Regions from separate parts of the Mesorhizobium calcicola genome, predicted to be linked through region 4. Evidence: predicted binding sites of a transcription regulator. Region 4 holds the regulator's gene; each other region holds the start of a gene.
What was found. Region 4 encodes HrcA, which represses chaperone genes, less so after heat shock. Its sites were predicted from a motif close to GTTAGCACTCNCNNNNNGNGAGTGCTAAC; they were not measured.
Positions count from the first base shown of each region.

Region 1 (5,598 bases), on a different contig from region 4:
GCGATGGTTCATGGCAGCCATGGCTTAGACTTTGTCAGCTCTTGTCGGCCGTCTCGACCCGGCGGTTCAGGTCACGTGGGCGGCACGCCTACTGACCACTATCTATCACCTGGGCTACCTCGTACAGATTGGGATCGATCTCGTCCGTCAACTGATCGAAATGACCCCACTCCTTCCGGAATTCCGGCGATTGATGAGCCGATCGCAAGAGATCGCGATTCTGCCATTGGACGTAGTTGACGATGCGCCGCCCGTCGAGGCTGCGATGCAGGCTGATTGAGATGAAGCCAGGCTGGCGCGCCATAAAGCGCGCCCGCTCGGTCATGACGGACAATGCCTCGGCCTGCTTGTCCGGTTCAGAATCGACGATGGTGATTTGGGTGACGGGTTGGTTGTCGGTTCGGATCTTTGTCATGGAAACCTCGCTAGATTGGCGATGGATTTGCCGTGTCACTGCTGGCGGTCGACGGGCCGGCCCGAGCGATCGAGCACCCGATCGATCTTGCTCGCCATGATGAAATCGTTCTCGTGCAGCCCTTTGATCTTCTTGGTGCTCAGGGAAACCGTCACATAGCCCCAGCCGAAGCTGATGTCGGGGTGATGGCCTTCGGTTTCGGCGAGTTCACCTATCTCCTGAACAAGGGTGAGCGCGTCCCGGAAATTGCGGCATCGAAAGCTCCGTTGGATGCGGTGGGCATCGTCACCCAGCTCCCAATCTGGAGCCTGTGCCTGGAAGCGTTGGGCTTCATCACGCGTGAGCGGCGGGACGCCGCCGCGACAAGGCGTACATGTTTTCTCGGCAAGAGTGTCGGTCATGTTCTTGTCTCCAAGACCATTTTTAGCAGCAAAAACGACAGCGACGAGCGCCTATCGATCGATCTCCCCGAACACGATGTCAAGCGAACCGATGATCGCCGAGAAATCGGCTCGCATGTGCCCGCGTCGCTGGCCTTCCGGCGTCCTGGCTATAGTTTCAGGCGCCGCTCAGTAGTCCATTCCGCCCATTCCGCCCATACCTCCTGCGCCACCCATAGCGGGCGCATCCTTCTGCGGAATGTCCGCGATCATTGCTTCAGCGGTGATCAGGAGCGCGGCAATCGAGCCGGCATCCTGCAGGGCCGTCCGAACGACCTTGGCGGGGTCGACGATACCGGCCTTGATCATGTCGACGTAGAGTTCGGTCTGAGCATCGAAACCTTGATTGTGATCCTTGCTGTCCATCAGCTTTCCAACGACGATCGAGCCTTCGACGCCGGAATTCTCGGCGATCTGGCGGATCGGCGCCTCGAGCGCCCTCAGCACGATCGAAATGCCGGCCGTCACATCGGCATTAGCTCCCGTCAGCCCGTTAAGCGCCGACCTGGCGCGCAGCAGCGCCACGCCACCACCCGGAACGATGCCTTCTTCCACCGCCGCACGCGTGGCGTTCAGCGCGTCGTCGATGCGGTCCTTCTTTTCTTTGACTTCCGTCTCGGTCGCGCCGCCGACGCGAATGACGGCAACGCCGCCAGCCAGCTTCGCCAGCCGCTCCTGGAGTTTCTCCTTGTCGTAGTCGGAGGTGGTTTCCTCGATCTGCAACTTGATCTGCTGGACACGCGCCTGGATGGTGGCTTTTTCGCCGGCGCCGTCGATGATCGTGGTCGTGTCCTTTTCGATCAGCACGCGCTTGGCCCGCCCGAGCATGTCGATGGTGACGTTCTCGAGCTTGATGCCGAGGTCTTCGGAAATCATCTGGCCGGCGGTGAGCACCGCAATGTCTTCCAGCATGGCCTTGCGACGGTCGCCGAAGCCCGGCGCCTTGACGGCCGCGACCTTCAGGCCGCCGCGCAGCTTGTTGACCACAAGGGTCGCCAGCGCTTCGCCTTCGACGTCCTCGGAGATGATCAGCAGCGGCTTGCCGCTTTGCACCACGGCTTCAAGGATCGGCAGCATCGCCTGCAGATTTCCGAGTTTCTTCTCGTGAATGAGGATGTAAGGGTCCTCCAGCTCGACGCGCATCTTCTCGGCATTGGTGACGAAATAGGGAGAAAGATAGCCACGGTCGAATTGCATGCCTTCGACGACGTCGAGTTCGGTGTCGGCGGTCTTGGCCTCCTCGACGGTGATCACGCCGTCATTGCCGACCTTGTCCATCGCCTTGGCGATCATGGCACCGACCGACGCGTCGCCATTGGCGGCGATCGTGCCAACCTGGCCGATCTCGTCCGAAGATTTGACTTTCCTGGCCCGGGCTTGAACGTCCTTCACCACGGCAGCCACAGCAAGATCGATGCCGCGCTTGAGGTCCATCGGGTTCATGCCCGCGGCAACGAATTTGGCGCCCTCGCGCAGGATGGAAGCGGCCAGCACCGTGGCGGTGGTGGTGCCGTCACCGGCAAGGTCGTTGGTCTTCGAGGCCACTTCGCGCACCATTTGCGCGCCCATGTTCTCGAACTTGTCGGAAAGCTCGATTTCCTTAGCGACGGCGACCCCGTCCTTGGTGATGCGCGGCGCGCCATAGGCGCGGTCAATGATGACATTGCGGCCTTTGGGGCCGAGCGTCACCTTCACAGCATTGTTGAGGATCTCGACACCGCGCAGCATGCGGTCACGGGCATCGGTGGAGAATTTGATTTCCTTGGCAGACATGATCTTACGTCCAGTTCAGTCTAGAAATTAGGAGAGCGCAAATCGCCCGGTCAGGCGGCTTTCTTGCCCGCTTTGGTCTTCTCGACGATGCCCATAATGTCGCTCTCCTTCATGATCAGGAGATCCTCGCCGTCGATCTTGACCTCGGTGCCGGACCATTTGCCGAACAGGATGAGATCGCCGGCCTTGACGTCGAGCGGGATCAGCTTGCCGCTCTCGTCACGTGAGCCTGGGCCGACGGCGATCACTTCGCCTTCCTGGGGCTTTTCCTTGGCGGTGTCGGGAATGATGATTCCGCCCTTGGATTTGGTATCGCCTTCCGCGCGCCGAATGACGACGCGGTCGTGGAGTGGTCGGAATTTCATTGGGGTTCTTTCTGCCGCCGCACATAGAGCGACTGCAACACTTAACATAGCCCCTTTGGCACTCGAATGATAGGAGTGCCAAATTTTCCAGGCTTGCCTGGCGACGCGTCGGCGCGTTCATTCACCTGCCGGCAATCGCCCTGCAGAGTTCGGCGCAACAGATGGTGCAGCTCAGCCCAGCAGACCTTGCCGCCGCTCTCGAAAAGGACCTTGGATAATCATGACGGCACCATCCCTCATGCAACGCAGCCTTCCCGCGTGGGGAGCGCTTGCCTGCGCTGCGGCGGCGGCTTTCCATGCGAGCCGCTTCAAAAATGATGCTGCGAAACGGCGCCGGCTTTATCCGACGAACGCCTCACGCATCCGAGCGAACATGCCGGGCTGTCTCCCTGCAATCGCCGCACGGATGTGACGGGCGGCCGTTGCGGCGTTCACCGTCGCGCCGAAATGGCAATAGCAGATGATCTCATGCAATTGCCTGTCGGTCAGTTCGAAGAACCGCTTCGCTTCGCCGTAGTTGTCGTTTTCCAACCCGGCGGCGCGCAGGACAGGATCCTCGAAAGCGATCGAAATCGGCGTGTCGTGGCCGCGCATGATCGCGCGCGCATTAGCCGGCTGGTACTCAGTCTGAGGCAGCGTCGAGAGGCGCCGGTCAGGGTTCCGTTCGAGGAGCTCCGCCCAGCGTTCAAGACGTTCGCTGCGCGACATGGTCTGGCGCGGGTAGGCCTGATCGATCTCGGCGACGATCTGCAGTTGCTCGATCGTTTGGTGCTTCATGTTGGCCTCCTATTCGGACGATAGTTGGTCCACCCATATCCTTCTTATGCCTGCAGCCAGCGTGACTCCAACGGATCGTGAAGTCCAATCACGATGATGCCTGGAGGGCTTCGTTCACGCAGATGTGGAGGCTTCGCAAAGATCCGGCCATAATTTGGCGAACGCGGTCAAATGCGCGGCTGTTCGACGATGTCGGTCCGGAGTCCGTGCCGATCGATGGGCAGAGTCTGTACTGGAGTGCCCCGGCTCCATTGCTGGCCGGGGCAGAGGGATCAAGGGAGTGGCAGTTTAGCTTCGAAACCGCCGAAGGCCGGGCCGATGCGAGTTCTCCGCCCGGTCGTTGGGGCCCTTGTGGCTCCAGTGTACGACTTCCGGCATGACCTGGCGCCTGGCTACTCCGTAGGATCGCAGTTTGTCCGTGTCGAAACCATTATCGAAGTTACCCGGCCCGATGGCGGAGTGTTGCGGATTGCGCTCGATCCAAGAACCGGTCCGTCCAACAAGTTGAGCGGAAGCCATCTCAAAAACGGTCCAGGCTGTGCGTCGTCAGGATGGTAGCCGAACCAGCGAAACAGCCAATCAGGGGTCCCTTCCTTCGACCTTTAGAGATGAGCGACCCATTTGCCCTCTGGTAGGCAAACAGGCTGGATAAGGGTCTTTGAGAAGCGCGCACTACGACCGCGCCGGCATGATCGCCAGCGGCTGCGACCGGCGGCTGCAGGCGTGCTCGACGAGTTAGCGTTGCGCCATGGATGTCAAAAGATCGGCGATGCCATCTAGCGGCCGTGTGATCGATGCGGCGCGCGTTATCCTGATCTTCCAGCACAGCTCCGCGCAGTTGCACCCCTCATTAGACCGTTTCGAGCCGACTGAACCGAACTGGGATGAGTTTCCGAGTCTTGAGTTGCCCTGCCGCGACCTTGTCGATGATAGTCAGCAACTGTACTTTTTCAGATCCCACAGGCAGAACCATGCGCCCCCCTGGCTTGAGCTGCTCAAGCAAAGCCGGCGGCGTCGGCTCAGCCGCCACCGTGATCAGGATCTTGTCGAATGGGGCGTGCTCAGGCCAGCCGCGAGACCCGTCTCCGACACGAATGCCGACATTGGAGGTGCCGAGGCCCTGCAGGAGAGCCTCGGCATCGCTTGCGAATTCCTCGATGATTTCGACGCTCCAAACCTGCGAGGCGAGTTCCGCGAGGATTGCGGTTTGGTAGCCCAGGCCGGTGCCGATCTCGAGCACTGCCTCGTGCGGTTGGGGAGCAAGGAGATCGGTCATGAGAGCGACGATGAAGGGCTGCGAGACGGTCTTATCGAAGCCGATCGGCAGCGGCATGTCCTGGTAGGCATAAGGCGCGACCACGGCTGGAACGAAGAGATGCCGTGGCACCCGCCGCATCGCTGCCATCACCCGCTCATCGAGCGTCGCCTTGCCGAGTTCTTCGCTTGCAAGGTCGGCATGGATTGCAATCACCTCGACCATGTGCCTGCGTAGAACCGCGAGGTGCTCTTCGTTCATCGGCTTCATGACGGTGGGCGTTCCTCAACCAGTCTGCTGCCTGATAGCCTTATAACCTGTTCGTCTTGTCACAGTAACCATGTCGTCGAGAACGCGCTTCGGTTGGGGCGGGTTGTACCGCCCTGCTATTTCGTCGCCGTCCTTGTTGCTCTCCCGTTCCTCGCACCGGGGGGTGGAACGGCGTGCGCATCAGAAGCTCGCCAGCCAGGCGACAACATCGATATTGCGGATTGCCAGCCAGTTGAGCACCAATGGGCCGAAGGCCAAAACGACGCCGAACCCTGCGCTGGCGCTCACCGGCTCCTTCCCGTG
Region 1 is NZ_JBHUGY010000057.1:57,121-62,718, forward strand. It holds gene ACFSQT_RS31520 (complex I NDUFA9 subunit family protein) at 1-21, opposite strand, end outside; gene ACFSQT_RS31525 (antibiotic biosynthesis monooxygenase family protein) at 89-415, opposite strand; gene ACFSQT_RS31530 (4a-hydroxytetrahydrobiopterin dehydratase) at 451-816, opposite strand; partial or broken gene ACFSQT_RS39860 (NADH-quinone oxidoreductase subunit D-related protein) at 868-942, opposite strand; gene groL (chaperonin GroEL) at 985-2,628, opposite strand; gene ACFSQT_RS31540 (co-chaperone GroES) at 2,679-2,993, opposite strand; gene ACFSQT_RS31545 (hypothetical protein) at 3,333-3,770, opposite strand; partial or broken gene ACFSQT_RS31550 (IS6 family transposase) at 4,065-4,190, opposite strand; gene ACFSQT_RS31555 (protein-L-isoaspartate(D-aspartate) O-methyltransferase) at 4,621-5,295, opposite strand.
Region 1: a site for HrcA is predicted at 3,048-3,076, ahead of ACFSQT_RS31540 (co-chaperone GroES). Genes of this name have one in related genera too.

Region 2 (5,598 bases), on a different contig from region 4:
TAACAGATACAACAACCTGTCCTCGTAGGTTTCAGGACTGGAAAGAGGAGAATAGCATGAACCTGTGTTTTGGCCGCATGACTGCCGCACCACCAGCCGGCACGGCAGTTTTTCGAATGCCCGGCGCGGCGGGCTGGCCGCCGACCAGCGAAAGCAGGGTCAGCCCCGCCTCGCGCCCGAGTGCGACCAGGTTCATGTCGACCGAGGTCAGCGGCGGGCGCGTCGCCTCGGCCACGATCTCCCAATTGTCGAAACCGATGACGCCGACATCGCCGGGGACGCCGAGGCCGCGCTCGCGCAAGGCATCGATGACGCCGCGGCGCGATCTGGTCGTTGCCGCAGAAGACGCCGTCCGGCCTTTCAGTCTTGCTGTCGAACAGTTGCGCCACCGCCTCGTGGCCCCAGGCTTCCGACCAGGATCCGAGCAGCGGCTCGGTGACTGGCAAGCCGTTTTCGCTCAGCACGTCGCGATAGGCCTGCGCCCGCGCATGCACCACGGCGAAGCTCGCTGGCCCCGTTACATGCGCGATGCGCTTGCGGCCGAGCCGGCACAGATGCTCGACCGCCAGCCGCGCGCCGCCGGCATCGTCCGAGACGAAAGCGATGGCGTCGGGATCGGGCTGGGTGAAGGCATAGATCACCGGGACGCGCAGATTGCCGAGGTCGACCGGCAGATGGCGGTCGATGCGCTTGCCGGTGGCGATGATGCCGTCGACGCGCTTGTCGAGCATGGCATCGACATGCAACTGGCCAAGGCGCGGATCCTCCTCGACATTGCACAGGAACACCGAGACGCCATTGTCGACCAGCGCGTCCGAAATGCCCGACATCAGCGGCAGCGAGAAGCGGCCATAGGTATCGTTGGTGAGCAGGCCGACGGTGAAGCTGCGCCGCCTGAGCAGGCTCTGCGCCAGGCTGTTGGGCCGGAAGCCAAGACGCCGGGCCGTCTCGCGAATGCGCTCGCGCGTCTCGGCGGTCATGCGCCCCTGATCGTTGAGCGCCTTCGAGGCGGTGGCGACGCTGACGCCGGCCTGCGCGGCCACGTCACGCAAGGTGACCGGCTTGGCAAAGACCTGGAGAGGCTGATCGTCCGATGCCATCGCGTCGAGGAACCCTTAGCTGGGAAAAGGTTTTCTCTTACAGTCCGGAGAAATGGTCGGCCTCGCGGCCAACCCGGTCAAAACTGTTTGGAAAAACCTTTTCTCAAATCAAGGCTAGGCTACATCCGAGGCCTATTCAAGGGAAAAATTGCAGCCGTTCATGGGACGGGATTTTCGCGGCATTCGCGGGCAAGCCGGGCAACCGTCAGCGAAGTGTTAATCGCTTGCGCGCCATTGTGGTCTCCCGCCAAGACAGCAGAGCCTCGATATGTCCGATATGCCCTACAGTCCGAAAGGCCCGGCGCGGCCCTCGCTGCCCGGCAGGCGGGCAGGGCACGACAGCTCCGGCGAGCGCCGCGAGGCAGCCACCATCGCCAGGCTCAAGGCGGAACTCGCGGCGCAGGCCGCACTGATCGCCAGGCAGGAGCTTTCGCTGGCTCATAGCCGCAAGATCTTCGACCGCGCTTCGGCCGCGGCGCGCCTCGGCGTGTGGGAATGCAGCCTGCCCGGCGAGCAGCTTACCTGGACCGATGTGGTCTATGACCTGTTCGACCTGCCGCGCGGCTCGGTGCTCGATCGCTCGGAGATCATCAAGTGCTACCCGGCGGAGTCGCGCAAGGCGCTGGACACGATGCGCGGCCGCGCGATCGCCGAGCGCAGCGGCTTCACCCTCGATGCCGAGATCACCACCTTTGCCGGCCGTAGCCGCTGGATCCGCATCACCGCGACCGTCGAGTGCGAGGATGGCGTTCCCGTGCGCATCTTCGGCATGAAGCAGGACATCACCGAGGAGAAGATCCTGTCGGACCGGATGCGTTATCTTGCCGAATATGACGTCATGACGGGCCTGGCCAACCGCGGCCGCTTCCAGGCGCGGCTTGCGCATGTGGACGAGAGTCGCCCGCTTGGCGCGCTGCTGCTGATCGATCTCGACGGCTTCAAGGCCGTCAACGATACGTTCGGCCATGTTGTCGGCGATGAATGCCTGAAGGAGGCGGCTAAACGGCTTGCCGATGGATGCGGCGAGGCGGATCTGGTGGCGCGCGTCGGCGGCGACGAGTTCGCGGTGCTGCTCGGCCCGCATCTCGACCGCGGCGCGGTCTCCGGCCTGGCGCGCCACATCATCGAGGCGATGGGCAAGCCGGTCGCGGCCTGCGGCCAGTCGCTCCGGCTCGGCGCCTCGATCGGCATCGCCTTCGCCGACGCGGTCGCGCCATGCGACCTGTTCATGCGGGCCGACACTGCGCTCTACGCCGCCAAGGCGGCAGGGCGCAACACGTTCCGGATATTCAAGCTGGAGGGCGCCGCGAAAGGCCGCAGTGCCGCGGCCTGAGGGCTAAGCTGCAGCTTGTCGTACGGCGCCGCCGGGGGGGCCTGCGAATCTTTCAACAATGCAGTCCGTATCTGTATTTGGCATGCAGGCGTTTGCGAAAGGGTGCTATGAAGGCAAGCGAGCTTCCTTGCTCCGGCTCCTTCCCGACATTCGAGGTCATTTTCGTGCGTGAACCGTCGCTGCTGCCTGTGTTCGGAAAACTTGGCGTCAAGGCGCCTGTCGCCACTGTTACGGCGCCGGTCTCGTCGGCAGGTGTCGCGTCGCGGCTGCGGGAGTTTCTGGCCGTGCATGGCGGCATGGTGCTGAAGCTGTCGATCATCGCCTGGACGGTGCTGATCCTGGCCGCGGTGTTTTTCATGATGCAGGGCTGACCGGCATGGCCAATCGCTACACGCTGCGCATGGTGCTTCCCCAGAGTTGGACCATCGTCGATGTCTTCACCGGCCAGCCTGCCGTGATCCGGCAAAAGGTGATGGTCGGGATGGATCCGCGTGAGGCCGAGGACATGGTCGTGCAGATGAATGTCCGCGACGTCAAGCGCCGGGAGCGGGCGGAGCGCAAGCCCTGACCCTGTCCGAGGGCAGCGCCTTGCCACTGGCAAAAGAGCCCGCCGCACCGCAAACCGGAGGATTCCCGTGAGAGCCAGCCTGAAGCAGAAGATACTGGAGGTCTGAGACCGCAAGATTTCCGAGAAAGGGCCTGGCGTCGGCCTGTCGTTCTATGCGTTCTTCGCCAACAGGAACGACGACCCCGAACTCTTGATGGAAGCCGCCGAATGGTGGATCAGAACCCACCGCCTCGACCATTTTGAAAAAGCTGAAAAGATACGCACGATGGTCGAGAAGATGGATCTTTGATCTTCGTTTCCGTGCATGTCGTCGTCTCAAAACCGGGGTCATTTTTGAGCGACATGCATTAAGGTCTGTTGATATTCAGGTGAGGCCGGCCTGCAAATGGCTGACACCTGTGCTTCCGGTGCTCACCTACGAAAAGTACGTTCTCGGAAACATTTCCGACTTGGCCTGACCTGAACCTCAACAGACCTTAGGCTGATCAGCCGAAATCGGCGGCCGTCAGCACATACATGCTCTTGTGGGTGCGGTCGTAGGCCTTCGACGCCACGTCGCGGATGGCGCTGCTCTGCGTGTCGAATGTGGCGAGGTAGCCGGCTTCATTGGCCGCGGTTGCCGGCTGCATCCTGGTCATGGCATCGGCGGCGACGGAGAAGGAAATCTGAAACATGCCGTCATGGCCGACGAAGCGAATGCGTTTGCCGGCTTCGTCATAGCTGCGGCTGCGGTTTGGGAATGTCAGGCTCATGTCTTCACCTCGGTCGCGGTGGCCTTCTTGACCACCCGCTTCTTCTTCGGTGTCGGATTCAGCTCTTCGGCGACGCGGTCGGCCTCTTCCTTGGCCAGCCGCAGCTCCCTCAGCCTCGCCGTCTTGATCTCCCTGGCCCGAGCCTCGGACATATACTCGGCGGTTGCCTTGTTGCGCTCCGCCGTTTTCTTCTGCTTGTCGACAAAGCGGGCTTCAGCTTTTTCCATGATCGTCTGATTGCCTTCGGCCATCGAAGAAATCTCCCTTGTGCCTGAAATCGTGAAAACGAACTTGTCCGATAAATAGGCACTCAATCGGCAAAATTCAATTTTTTGAATTATTTGACCAATCGGCGATACCACGAAACCGGGTCCCGAAATAATACTTTTGAATATTTAATTCCGGCCGCGAATAATTTTTGGCACTCCTATCTATCGAGTGCCAACGCGCCTATATAGGAGGGGCGTGGCCGCCTGTGTCGGCCCCAGAAAGAAGTTCCCATGAAATTTCGGCCACTCCACGACCGCGTTGTCATTCGTCGCGCTGAAGGCGATACCAAATCCAAGGGCGGCATAATCATTCCCGACAATGCCAAGGAAAAGCCACAGGAAGGCGAAGTCATCGCCGTCGGCCCGGGTGCGCGCGACGAAAGCGGCGCGCTGATCGCACTCGACGTCAAGGCCGGCGACTTCATCCTGTTCGGCAAATGGTCGGGCACCGAGGTCAAGATCGACGGCGAGGACCTGCTGATCATGAAGGAAGCCGATATCATGGGCGTCATCGAGAAGGCCGTTGAAGCCAAGAAGGCCGCCTGACTGGAGCGCCACGCGCTCCGCGCGGCGACTGATCCACTCCAAATTCGAACTGGATAAAAAAATGTCTGCCAAGGAAATCAAATTCTCCACTGATGCGCGCGACCGCATGCTGCGCGGCGTCGATATCCTCAACAATGCTGTGAAGGTCACGCTCGGCCCCAAGGGCCGCAACGTCATCATCGACAAGGCCTATGGTGCGCCGCGCATCACCAAGGATGGCGTCACCGTCGCCAAGGAGATCGAGCTTGCCGACAAGTTCGAGAACATGGGCGCGCAGATGGTGCGCGAAGTGGCCTCGAAGACCAACGACCTCGCCGGCGACGGCACAACCACCGCCACGGTGCTGGCCGCCTCGATCCTGCGCGAAGGCGCCAAGCTGGTCGCCGCCGGCATGAACCCGATGGATTTGAAGCGCGGCATCGACCAGGCGGTCACCGCCGTGGTTGGGGAAATCAAGGCGCGGGCCAAGAAGGTCAAATCGTCGGCCGAGATCGCGCAGGTCGGTACCATCGCTGCCAATGGCGATGCCAGCGTCGGCGAGATGATCGCCAAGGCGATGGACAAGGTCGGCAATGATGGCGTCATCACTGTCGAGGAAGCCAAGACCGCCGACACCGAACTCGACGTCGTCGAGGGCATGCAGTTCGACCGCGGCTATCTCTCCCCCTATTTCGTCACCAATGCCGACAAGATGCGCGTCGAGCTCGAAGAGCCCTACGTGCTCATCCACGAGAAGAAGCTCGGCAATCTGCAGGCGATGCTGCCGATCCTCGAAGCGGTGGTGCAGAGCGGCAAGCCGCTGCTGATCATCTCGGAAGACGTCGAAGGCGAGGCGCTCGCCACGCTGGTCGTCAACAAGCTGCGCGGCGGCCTCAAGGTCGCGGCCGTCAAGGCGCCGGGCTTCGGCGATCGCCGCAAGGCGATGCTGGAAGATATCGCGGTGCTCACATCAGGCCAGATGATCTCCGAGGATCTCGGCATCAAGCTCGAAAACGTCACCCTCGAGATGCTCGGCCGCGCCAAGCGCGTG
Region 2 is NZ_JBHUGY010000026.1:7,784-13,381, reverse strand. It holds partial or broken gene ACFSQT_RS16085 (LacI family DNA-binding transcriptional regulator) at 70-1,100, opposite strand; gene ACFSQT_RS16080 (diguanylate cyclase domain-containing protein) at 1,369-2,433, shown strand; gene ACFSQT_RS16075 (hypothetical protein) at 2,541-2,804, shown strand; gene ACFSQT_RS16070 (hypothetical protein) at 2,810-3,001, shown strand; gene ACFSQT_RS16065 (DUF6500 family protein) at 3,117-3,290, shown strand; gene ACFSQT_RS16060 (DUF1488 family protein) at 3,487-3,753, opposite strand; gene ACFSQT_RS16055 (hypothetical protein) at 3,750-4,004, opposite strand; gene ACFSQT_RS16050 (co-chaperone GroES) at 4,254-4,568, shown strand; gene groL (chaperonin GroEL) at 4,630-5,598, shown strand, end outside.
Region 2: a site for HrcA is predicted at 4,171-4,199, ahead of ACFSQT_RS16050 (co-chaperone GroES). Genes of this name have one in related genera too.

Region 3 (5,598 bases), on a different contig from region 4:
GACGAATTGTCATTGTCTGCTCTCCATTGATTGTGAGAAATCGGCAGGTCAGGCGCCGTCGACGACCACTTTCCCGAAGACGTCGCCCTGCTGGAAATAGCGGTACGCAGCGCCGGCTTCGGTGAAGGCAAAGACCTTGTCGATAACGGGCCGCAGCCGGTGCTGTGAGACAGCGCGCAGCATGGCTTCGAGGTTGGTCCGGCTGCCGACGAAAAGGCGGCTGATGGTGGCGAGGCTGCGCTGGTAGAGCGCAGCAGGCATCTCGATTGACCTGCCCTGCTGGTCCTGCAGCGTCAGCAGCACGATGTGCCCGTACAGAGTGCTGGCGATCAGCGACTGCGCGAAAGTCGCCGGGCCACCGGTTTCGACAACGAGGTCGATGCCGCCGGTCTGGTCGCGGACAGGCGCACCCCATTCGGGCATCTCCGATGTCGAGATCACAAGGTCGGCGCCCAGCGCGCGCAGCCTGTCGGCCTTCTCGCCACGTGAGGTGACGGCAACGACGCGGCAACCGAGCAGCTTGGCGAACTGCAGCGCAAACAGCGAGACGCCACCCGAACCGATGACCAGAACCCATTGGCCAGGCTTCGGAATTCCGGCGCCCGTCACCGCATTCCAGGCAGTCAGGCCGGCGCAGGTCAGCGTTGCCGCCTCATGCCAGTCTAGATGATCTGGCAAGCGCACCGCCCATTGTTCGTCGAGAACGGCATATTCGGCCAGCATTCCGTCCAGCGTGCAGCCGAGCTGGTCGATGAGCCCGGCGTTGATGCGGCCGTCGATCCAGCGGGCGAAATAGCTGCCGGTCACGCGATCGCCAACGGCAAAGCGGGTGACGGCATCGCCGATGGCGACAATCTCACCAGCCCCGTCGCTCAGGGGAACGATGCCCTGGCGCGGCGTCAGCGGATAGGTGCCGTTGAGGATCATCGTGTCGCGCCGGTTGAGCGAGGTGGCACGAACGCGCACGACGATCTCATGCGGGTTCGGCTCCGGTTGCGCCTCGTCGCGCATCACCAGGCATTCGGTCCCGCCGGACCCTTCAAGGCGGTAGCTGTGCATGTCGGCTTCCTCAGGTATGTAGACTGATCTACATATTATGTAGACCGATTGTCATATTTGATGCAAGGCCTATAATGATTGCTGCTGACAGAGGTTGACATGGCCAACGACACCCGCACCCGCATACTCGAGACGACGGCGCTGCTGCTCAGGCAGCGCGGCTATCATGGCACCTCGCTCAACGACATATTGAACGCCAGCGGCGCGCCGCGCGGCTCGCTCTACTTCCATTTTCCCGGCGGCAAGGACCAGCTGGTCGTCGAGGTGACGCGTGACAGCGTCGACAAGGTGACGCAAAGGCTGGGCGAGGTACTGGCCGCCGAGCGGGATCCGGCGGTGGCCGTCCACCATATCTACCAGGCGGTCGGACATATGCTCGAGGAGAACCAGTTCACGCTCGGCTGCCCGATCGCACCCGTGGTGCTGGATTCACCGGCCGATGTGCCGGAACTGGCCGAATTGTGCCGGTCGGCCTTCGAGCAATGGATCGGCCTCCTGCAACAGGCTTTCGCCAGGGCGGGGGTGCCCGAGCGCCGTGCACATGCTCTGGCGCTGCTGGTCGAATCGTCGCTTGAAGGGCTGATGGTGATCGCGCGCGCCACTCGCGACCGCGCTCCGTTACAGGCGGTCGCCGACGAGGTCGCGGCACTGATTGAAGGCGCGGTGCTGGTTGCGGAGGCACGGCAACGCACGGATGCTGCCGTCTGAGGCCGATCGAACGCGGGGGGCAACGTTCCACGCAAACAAAAAGGGCGCCTTTCGGCGCCCTTTCCGTAAGCTTAGCCAGATTGGCTGGATCAGAAATCCATTCCACCCATTCCGCCCATGCCGCCGCCGCCCATGCCGCCAGGCATGCCGCCGCCAGCCGACTCCTTCTTCGGAGCCTCCGCGATCATGGCTTCGGTGGTGACCAGCAGGCCGGCGACCGAGGCCGCATCCTGGAGAGCCGTGCGCACGACCTTGACCGGGTCGACGATACCCATGGCGATCATGTCGCCATATTCGCCGGTCTGGGCGTTGTAGCCGAACGTCGCGCCCTTGTTCTCGAGGATCTTGCCGGCAACGATCGATGCTTCCGCACCGGCGTTGGCCGCGATCTGGCGGGCCGGAGCCTGCAGCGCACGACGAACGATGTTGATGCCAGCAGCCTGGTCGGCATTGGCGCCGGTGGCCTTGATGTTGGCCGAAGCACGCAGCAGGGCAACGCCGCCGCCTGCAACGATGCCTTCTTCCACGGCCGCGCGGGTCGCGTTGAGGGCGTCATCGACGCGGTCCTTCTTTTCCTTGACTTCGACTTCCGTCGCACCGCCGACGCGGATCACCGCAACGCCGCCCGCGAGCTTGGCGAGACGTTCCTGCAGCTTCTCCTTGTCATAGTCCGAGGTGGTCTCTTCGATCTGCTGCTTGATCTGGGCGACGCGGCCCTGGATCTCGGCCTTCTTGCCGGCGCCGTCGACGATGGTGGTGTTCTCCTTGGAGATCGACACCTTCTTGGCGCGGCCGAGCATGTTGAGGCCGACGTTCTCGAGCTTGATGCCGAGGTCTTCCGAGATGACCTGGCCACCGGTGAGGATGGCGATGTCTTCCAGCATGGCCTTGCGGCGATCACCGAAGCCCGGCGCTTTGACGGCGGCGATCTTCAGGCCGCCACGCAGCTTGTTGACGACCAGCGTGGCCAGAGCCTCGCCTTCGACGTCTTCCGAGATGATGAGCAGCGGCTTCGAGGTCTGCACGACGGCTTCGAGAACCGGCAGCATGGCCTGAAGGTTGGAGAGCTTCTTCTCGTGCAGAAGGATGTAGACGTCCTCGAGCTCGGCAACCATCTTGTCGGCGTTGGTGACGAAGTAGGGGCTGAGGTAGCCGCGGTCGAACTGCATGCCTTCGACGACTTCGAGTTCGGTCTCGGCGGTCTTGGCTTCCTCAACCGTGATGACGCCCTCGTTGCCGACCTTCTGCATCGCTTCCGCGATCATCTTGCCGACCGACTCGTCGCCATTAGCCGAGATCGTGCCGACCTGGGCAACTTCCTCGGAGGTCTTGATCTTCTTGGCAGCCTTGCCGAGCGCCGCGACGACTTCGGTCACGGCCAGATCGATGCCGCGCTTCAGGTCCATCGGGTTCATGCCGGCGGCAACCGACTTGTGGCCTTCCTGGACGATCGACTGCGCCAGAACGGTCGCAGTCGTGGTGCCGTCGCCGGCGATATCGTTGGTCTTCGAAGCAACTTCGCGGACCATCTGCGCGCCCATGTTTTCGAACTTGTCCTCAAGCTCGATTTCCTTGGCGACGGTGACGCCGTCCTTGGTGATGCGCGGGGCGCCGAACGACTTGTCGATGACGACGTTGCGGCCCTTGGGGCCGAGAGTGACCTTCACCGCGTCGGCGAGGATGTTGACGCCGCGCAGCATGCGCTCACGAGCATCACGGGAGAATTTTACGTCTTTGGCAGCCATTTTTAACTCCTGGCAGGGGCCTGGATTGAGCCCGGGAATTCAGTTGACGGAAGGTGCTGATATCAGCCGATGATGCCCATGATGTCGGATTCCTTCATGATCAGAAGGTCTTCGCCATTGAGCTTGACTTCGGTGCCCGACCACTTGCCGAACAGGATGCGGTCGCCGGCCTTGACGTCCAGCGGGACGAGCTTGCCGGCTTCGTCACGAGCGCCGGAACCGACAGCGATGATCTCGCCTTCCTGCGGCTTTTCCTTTGCCGTATCGGGGATGATGATCCCGCCGGCGGTCTTGGATTCGGATTCGACCCGGCGAACGACCACGCGGTCATGAAGCGGGCGGAACTTCGACTTTGCCATTTTTTCTTCCTCGATGAGAACGGTGAGAACAGTTCCTCCGTCCGGCGGCGCCGGACATATGGTTAGCACTCACCAATGGCGAGTGCTAACGTGGCGCTGAAATAGGCCGCTGGTCTGCCAGAGTCAAGGCGCGACACGCTGCGCAAACGCGTGAAATTCGCATGGGGCAGTGTCGCCGCGACCGCTGAACAGGTTCCGCAAAAAAGTGTTCCCCGGTTTTGCGGCAAGAACCTGCGGCAAACAATGAAACCCAAGCAGACGACGCGATGGCGAAGCGAGCGGAGCTTAGAGAAAGAGCCGCAGTTGGGTGTGGATGATCGACCGGTAATCCTCGATGGTTTGCCGACTTTCCGCTTCGCCCTCGGCAAGCGCCAGGCGCACCACACCACCGGCTAGCTGGAAGATCAGCAGAACGATGCGTTCGAACTGCTCGCGCTTCTCGGGTTCGAGCAGGGCGATGACATGGTCGCAGAACATTTTGGCTTGATGCCGGGTCTCGGCGATGTCGAGATTCTTGAGCGCCTTGTCGGCCTGGATGGCGTTCTGCAGATCCTGGATGGCCGGATCGCCGGCGACGCGGCTGTGATAGTCGTCAAGCAGCCGGTCGGCAGCCACGATCACATCCTTGGCCTCGCGGACGTCGGTGATGATCGCTGTCAGTCGGGCCCGGCTGACCTCGGAGAAGCGCTCATAGAGCATCGCCAGGATCGCCGACTTGTTGGGGAAGTAGTGATAGACGGTGGCGATTGGTCCGCCCGCCAGCATGCCGACCTCTTTCATGGTGACGGCGTCGATGCCCTTCTCACCGATCAGCCGCATGGTGGTCGACAGGATGGCGTCGATGCGCTCGCGGCTGCGCTCCTGCTTGGGCTTGCGCCTGGGTTCGGTGGCTGTTCGCCTTGCTTCCGTCATGCACCGATCTTTCGCAGGAGTTTCCCAAACTCCGGTTGACAAAAAATATGATCAAGTATCAGTTTCTGAAATGCTGACAGGTTGTCAGTTTTTTTGCCGCGCGGCAAGGACGTTGGGAGGCGCCTTTGACTTCGACAAATGCCGGGCACACTGGCAATGGCGACTGGCTGGTCGGCAATCCGACCGGCGGACAGCTCGCGTCGGCCCTATGGATCGGTTCGGTCGGTCTGCTCATCCTTGGCCTGCAGCCGGTGCTGCTCGGCGCCCTTTACACCGAGGGTCATGTCAGCGGCGATGAACTGGCGCTGGTCGCCACCGCCGAGATGATCGCCATTGCCATCGGTTCGGCAATCGTGGCGATGCTGCTTTCGGCCCACAACATGCGCTGGAAAAGTGCGGTCCTCCTGCTCCTGCTGGCGCTGGCGAATGTATGGACGGCCTACACGGCAAGTGCCAACACGCTGATTGCCGCGCGCGCCCTGGCCGGCCTCGCGGAGGGCGGCCTTGTGGCGGTCGCCACCGAACTCATCGCTCGCTCCCGCCGCGCCGAGCGCATCGGCGGCTATTTCGTCACCATGCAGACCCTGGCGCAGTGCGCGCTTGCGCTGCTGCTGGCGCTCTATGTCATCCCGGCGGCCGGATCGGCAGGCGGCTTCATCGTTCTTGCCGTTGTTTGCATCGCGTCGCTGGCGGTCGCCTTCATCGTCCCCGGTGACTATGCCGACCTGCCGAAGGAAGAGGATCTGGCCAATGTGCTGACGGTTCCTTCGACCACCGCGCTGCTGTCGGTCTTCTGCTACTTCATGTTCTTCGGT
Region 3 is NZ_JBHUGY010000001.1:47,567-53,164, forward strand. It holds gene ACFSQT_RS00295 (OsmC family protein) at 1-13, opposite strand, end outside; gene ACFSQT_RS00300 (zinc-dependent alcohol dehydrogenase family protein) at 49-1,059, opposite strand; gene ACFSQT_RS00305 (TetR/AcrR family transcriptional regulator) at 1,159-1,767, shown strand; gene groL (chaperonin GroEL) at 1,857-3,512, opposite strand; gene groES (co-chaperone GroES) at 3,575-3,871, opposite strand; gene ACFSQT_RS00320 (TetR/AcrR family transcriptional regulator) at 4,157-4,783, opposite strand; gene ACFSQT_RS00325 (MFS transporter) at 4,909-5,598, shown strand, end outside.
Region 3: a site for HrcA is predicted at 3,933-3,961, ahead of groES (co-chaperone GroES). Genes of this name have one in related genera too.

Region 4 (5,598 bases):
CTTGAACAGCAATCGGACTACCTTGTATCCGGTTCGGTTGCCGCGATTCCATGAACCATGCAGGGCCACAAAAGCATCGCCCTTGTATTCGGCTGGAAAACCGGAACCGAGGGCCAAGTCTTTTCCGTCGTAGAAGGCGATGTTGAGCGGCGCCGAATGTGCCTGGAACAGCACATCGGGAATGGTCGCCTTGCCGGCAAGGTCGGGGCGTTCGCCCTTGTGGCGCGGATCCTCGTTGTTGCCGATATAGTACCAGGGCCAGCCATAGAAGGCGCCGTCCTTGACCACGGTCGCATATTCGGACGGCACATTGTCGCCAAGCGCATCGCGCTCGTTGACGACGCACCACAGCGCGCCGGTCGCCGGCTGGACCGTCATGCCCGAACAGTTGCGCAGGCCGGTGGCGACGATGCGGCCATTCTTGCCGTCAGGGTCGAAGGCCAGCACGTCGGCGCGGCCATCCTCGGACCCCCAGGCAGCACCCAGCGGCTTCGACTTCGCCCAGGCGTCGAGGCCGCCATCCGGCTCCTTTGTCATGTCCTGCGCGACATTCGAGCCCGAGCCGACCGACAGATAGAGCGTCTTGCCGTCCGGCGAGAACACGATGTCGCGGGTCCAGTGATGATTGGAAGGGATGTTGTCGACGACAGTCTCCGGATCGCTGGCGGCTTTCAGGTCGCCATTGCGGTAGGCAAAGCGCACGATGCTGTCGCTGTTGGCGACATAGACCCATTGCGGGTCATTGCCCGGCGGATAGAAGGCGATGCCATAGGGCTGGTTGAGATCGCCGGCAAAGATGCCGTCCTCGGCCGGTTTCGCGCTGCCCTGGGCGAGGCGATAGACGCGGATCTGGTTGGCTTCGCTGTCGGCGACGAACAGGTCGCCGTTCGGCGCGGCGCGCACGACGCGCGGATTGTCGATGCCCGACGCGATCAGCTCGGCCGAAAAACCCGGCGGCAGTTTCGGCTTGGCGTCTGCCGGCCTGTCGGCGAGGCCGGCGCTGTTCGATGCGGATTTGGTGACATAGGGCCTCGGCAGGTCTTGCGGCTTGATCAGGCGGCGCACCCCTGGCCTGTCGGCACGCCAGTCGCCGAAGGCAGCCGCACCTCTCAGCACCGGCGGCTCCGCCTGCTGTGCGAATGCCGCGGTCGTGAGAAACAGTGCTGCGGCAATCGCCGGCCCGGCCAATCGGATCATTTTGTCCTCCACCTGGTCGCGAAGGAAATCAACGGCCTGTTTGTTCCTCGGTTCCGCCTCACACGAGGAGTTGAGGTGAAACGGTTTCCAGTCTCAGCTGCCGGCGGCGTAGAAATCGTCGTCGAGGCGCTTTTCCAGTTCGACGAGATCGGCCGGCAGCGGCAGGCCCATGGCGCGCATTTCCCGCAGTTTTTCGCGCAACTGCTCCTGGATTTCGTGCTGGTCTTCCGGCTGGTTGATCATCTCTTCCAGCAACAGGCTGATCCGGGCCTTGAATTCTTCGAGCGCCATTGTTTTTCTCCTCAGCCGTAGGATCGTCGATTGGGACCCAGGGTCAGGGCCGGCATCACCTGAATATCGACACCTCAGCGCAGCATGCGGGAAATCAGCTGCGCCGTATAGTCGACCATCGGCACGATACGGGCATAGTTGAGTCGGGTCGGGCCGATGACGCCGAGCGCGCCGACGACGCGGGCATCCTTGTCGCGATAGGGCGCGACCACCAGTGACGAGCCCGACAGCGAAAACAGCTTGTTTTCCGAACCGATGAAGATGCGCACGCCCGATCCCTGTTCGGCGAGGTCAAGCAGCTGGATCAGCCCGTCCTGCGTCTCCATGTCCTCGAACAGATGCCGCAACAGTTCGATGTCGGCCTGGGCGGTGACGTTTTCGAGCAGGTTGGCGCGGCCGCGCACGATGAGCCGCGCCGGCAGGCCGCTTTCGGCGCCCGCCCACACAGCCAGGCCCTTCTCGACGAGATCCTGCGACAGCGTGTCGAGCGCCGCCCTGGTCTCTTCCTTGATGCGGGCGATCTCGACCCGCGCCTCGGCCAGCGTGCGGCCGCGGATATGGGCGTTGAGGAAGTTCGAGGCCTCGTGCAGCTGCGAGACGGTGATGCCGGCGGGCAGCTCGACGACGCGGTTCTCGACGTCGCCATTTTGCGACACCAGCACCGCCAGCGCCTTGGTCGGCTCGAGCTGGATGAATTCGATATGCTTCAGCGCCACTTCGTTCTTGGCGGCCAGCACCAGGCCGGCGCCGCGCGACATGCCCGACAGCATCTGGCTGGCCTCGGTCAGCATATGTTCCAGCGTGGCACCCGAGCCGGACGCCCGCACCTGCGCCTCGATGGTGCGGCGCTCCTCGTCCGAGAGGTCGCCGAGTTCCATGAAGGCGTCGACGAAGAAGCGCAAGCCAGCCTGCGTCGGCAACCGGCCGGCCGAGATGTGCGGCGCGTAGATCAGGCCGAGATGTTCGAGGTCGCTCATCACGTTGCGGATGGTCGCCGGCGACAGCGAGGACGGCAGGATGCGCGACAGGCTGCGCGAACCGACCGGCTCGCCGTCCTTCAGGTAGGAATCGACGATGCGCCGGAAGATGTCGCGCGAACGCATGTCGAGCGACTGCAGCGCGGGCGACAGCAGACTGGGTTCGGCAACTGTCTTGGTCATTGCGCCAAAAACCTCCGGCCCAAGGATATAGACTCCACCATGGCCCGCGCAACCCGGTGTCTGAGCCAGATCACCCCAGTGTCTGTCTCAGATCACCCGGTGTCTGTCTCAGATCATCCGGTCGCTGTATCGGATCGCCGGCCATTTTCCTTTGCGCCACGCGCCCCATGTGGTTACAAGCCGGCCAAGAATCCGAAAAATGACGGGAAAGAAGCCTGAATGCGCCCCTCCAAACGCCAATTCGACGAAATGCGCGCCATCTCCTTCGAGCGCGGCGTCTCCAAGCATGCCGAAGGCTCGTGCCTGGTGAAGTTCGGCGACACGCATGTCCTGTGCACCGCCAGCCTCGAGGAGAAGGTGCCGGGCTGGATGCGCAATTCCGGCAAGGGCTGGGTGACGGCGGAATACGGCATGCTTCCGCGCTCGACCGGCGAGCGCATGCGCCGCGAGGCTTCCGCAGGCAAGCAGGGCGGCCGCACGCTGGAGATCCAGCGGCTGATCGGCCGCTCGCTGCGCGCCGTGGTCGACCTGCAGGCGCTGGGCGAGCAGCAGATCACCGTCGATTGCGACGTCATCCAGGCCGATGGCGGCACCCGCACCGCCTCGATCACCGGCGGCTGGGTGGCGCTGTATGACTGCCTGCGCTGGATGGAAGCCCGCCAGATGGCCAGCGTCGCCAAGGTGCTGAAGGACCATGTCGCGGCGATTTCCTGCGGCATCCATGACGGCCAGCCGGTCATCGACCTCGATTATCTCGAGGATTCCTCGGCCGGCACCGACGCCAATTTCGTCATGACCGGCAAGGGCGGCATCGTCGAGATCCAGGGCACCGCCGAGGGCGAGCCCTTTTCCGAAGAACAATTCGCCGCCCTGATGGGACTGGCCAAGAAAGGCATCCAGCGCCTGGTCAGCCTGCAGCAGATGGCGGTGGCTTGATTTTTGGTTTGAGTTGACGAGGTTGGCGATCCTTCCCACCCCCCTCTGGCCTGCCGGCCATCTCCCCCGCAAGGGGGGAGATCGGCTGTATCGATCGTTTTCGCCAATCGCTGACTTTTCAAACTGGAAGCCGGCATTGACGCTTCCGATCTCCGCCCTTGCGGGGGAGATGCCCGGCAGGGCAGAGGGGGGTGCTTCGTGACTCCCTCAGCAATTCTGGAATCAGCTCTCTACGTCACAGATCTGGCCGCCGCCGAGAGCTTCTACACCGGCGTCCTCGGCCTCGACCTGCTCGGCAAGGTCGACGGCAGGCACCTGTTCTTCCGCTGCGGGTCCGGCGTGCTGCTCATCTTCAACGCCGACGCGACGAAAGTGCCGCCCGCACCCGATGCGCGACTGAAAGTGCCGCCGCATGGCGCGGTCGGCGAGGGTCATCTCTGCTTTGCGGCGACCGCCGTGGAAATCGCGGATTGGAAAGCCCATCTTGAGGCGAAGAAGATCGCCATCGAAAGCGAATTCGAATGGCCTCAAGGCGGCCGTTCGATCTATATACGCGACCCCTCGGGCAATTCGATCGAATTCGCCGAGCCACGAATCTGGGGCATATGATGCATTCGCCAACCGTTCATTCGCTTGATGGGAAGAAAATTGTCGTCGCCAGCCACAATGCCGGCAAGCTGCGCGAATTCGCCGATCTGATGGGGCCGTTCGGCTTCGAAGCGAAGTCGGCCAAGGACTATGGCCTGCCGGAGCCGGACGAGACCGGCACCACTTTCGAGCAGAATGCCTACATCAAGGCGCTGGCCGCAGCCCAGGCGACCGGCCTGCCGGCGCTGTCGGATGATTCCGGCCTGTGCGTCGACGCGCTTGACGGCGCGCCCGGCGTCTACACCGCCAACTGGGCCGAAACCCCGGACGGCACGCGCGATTTCGGCATGGCCATGCAGCGCACCGAAGTGGCGCTGCAGGAAGTCGGCGCTGCCTTGGCCGAGCAACGCAAGGGGCGCTTCGTCGCCGTCATTTGTCTCGCCTTCCCCGATGGTGCGGCCGAATATTATCGCGGCGAGGCCGAAGGCACGCTGGTCTGGCCGCCGCGCGGCGACCTCGGCTTCGGCTACGATCCCGTGTTCCTGCCGAACGGTTTCGAAAGAACCTTTGGCGAGATGAGCGCCGAGGAAAAGCATGGCTGGAAGCCCGGCCAGCCGACGGCGCTGTCGCACCGCGCTCGCGCCTTCCAGAAGTTCGCCGAAGCACGATTGAATCTGGCGAGATCGGGCTCGGCATGAGCATGCTGCTCGACCGGGCGCCCGGCTTCGGCGTCTATGTGCATTGGCCGTTCTGCGCGGCCAAATGCCCCTATTGCGACTTCAACAGCCATGTCCGCCACCAGCCGGTCGACCAGGAGCGTTTTGCCAGCGCCTTCGAGGCCGAGCTCGCAACGATGCGCCAGCGCACCGGGCCGCGCGAGGTGACCAGCATTTTTCTCGGCGGCGGCACGCCGTCGCTGATGAAGCCGGAAACCGTGGCCAGGGTCTTGGACGCCGTGGCGAAGAACTGGACGGTGCCCGGCGGCATCGAGGTGACGCTGGAGGCCAATCCGTCCTCGGTCGAGGCCGAACGGTTTCGCGGCTACCGCGCGGCGGGCGTCAACCGCGTCTCGCTCGGCGTGCAGGCGCTGAACGACAAGGATTTGCGTTTCCTCGGCCGGCTGCACAATGTCGGGGAAGCACTGCACGCCATCGGGCTCGCGCGGGAAATATTCCCCCGCCTGTCGTTCGATCTCATTTATGCGCGGCCCGGCCAGACGCCGGAGGCCTGGCAGGCCGAGCTCGAACAGGCAATCGGCCATGCCGCCGATCATCTGTCGCTCTACCAGCTGACCATCGAGGAAGGCACGCCCTTCCACGCGCTGCATGCGGCAAAAAAGTTCGTCATTCCCGACAATGACCACGCCGCCGATCTCTACGCGTTGACGCAGGAGATCACATCGGCGCACGGCCTGCCGGCCTATGAG
Region 4 is NZ_JBHUGY010000020.1:187,928-193,525, forward strand. It holds gene ACFSQT_RS12945 (PQQ-dependent sugar dehydrogenase) at 1-1,197, opposite strand, end outside; gene ACFSQT_RS12950 (hypothetical protein) at 1,291-1,488, opposite strand; gene hrcA (heat-inducible transcriptional repressor HrcA) at 1,563-2,648, opposite strand; gene rph (ribonuclease PH) at 2,868-3,584, shown strand; gene ACFSQT_RS12965 (VOC family protein) at 3,783-4,193, shown strand; gene rdgB (RdgB/HAM1 family non-canonical purine NTP pyrophosphatase) at 4,193-4,870, shown strand; gene hemW (radical SAM family heme chaperone HemW) at 4,867-5,598, shown strand, end outside.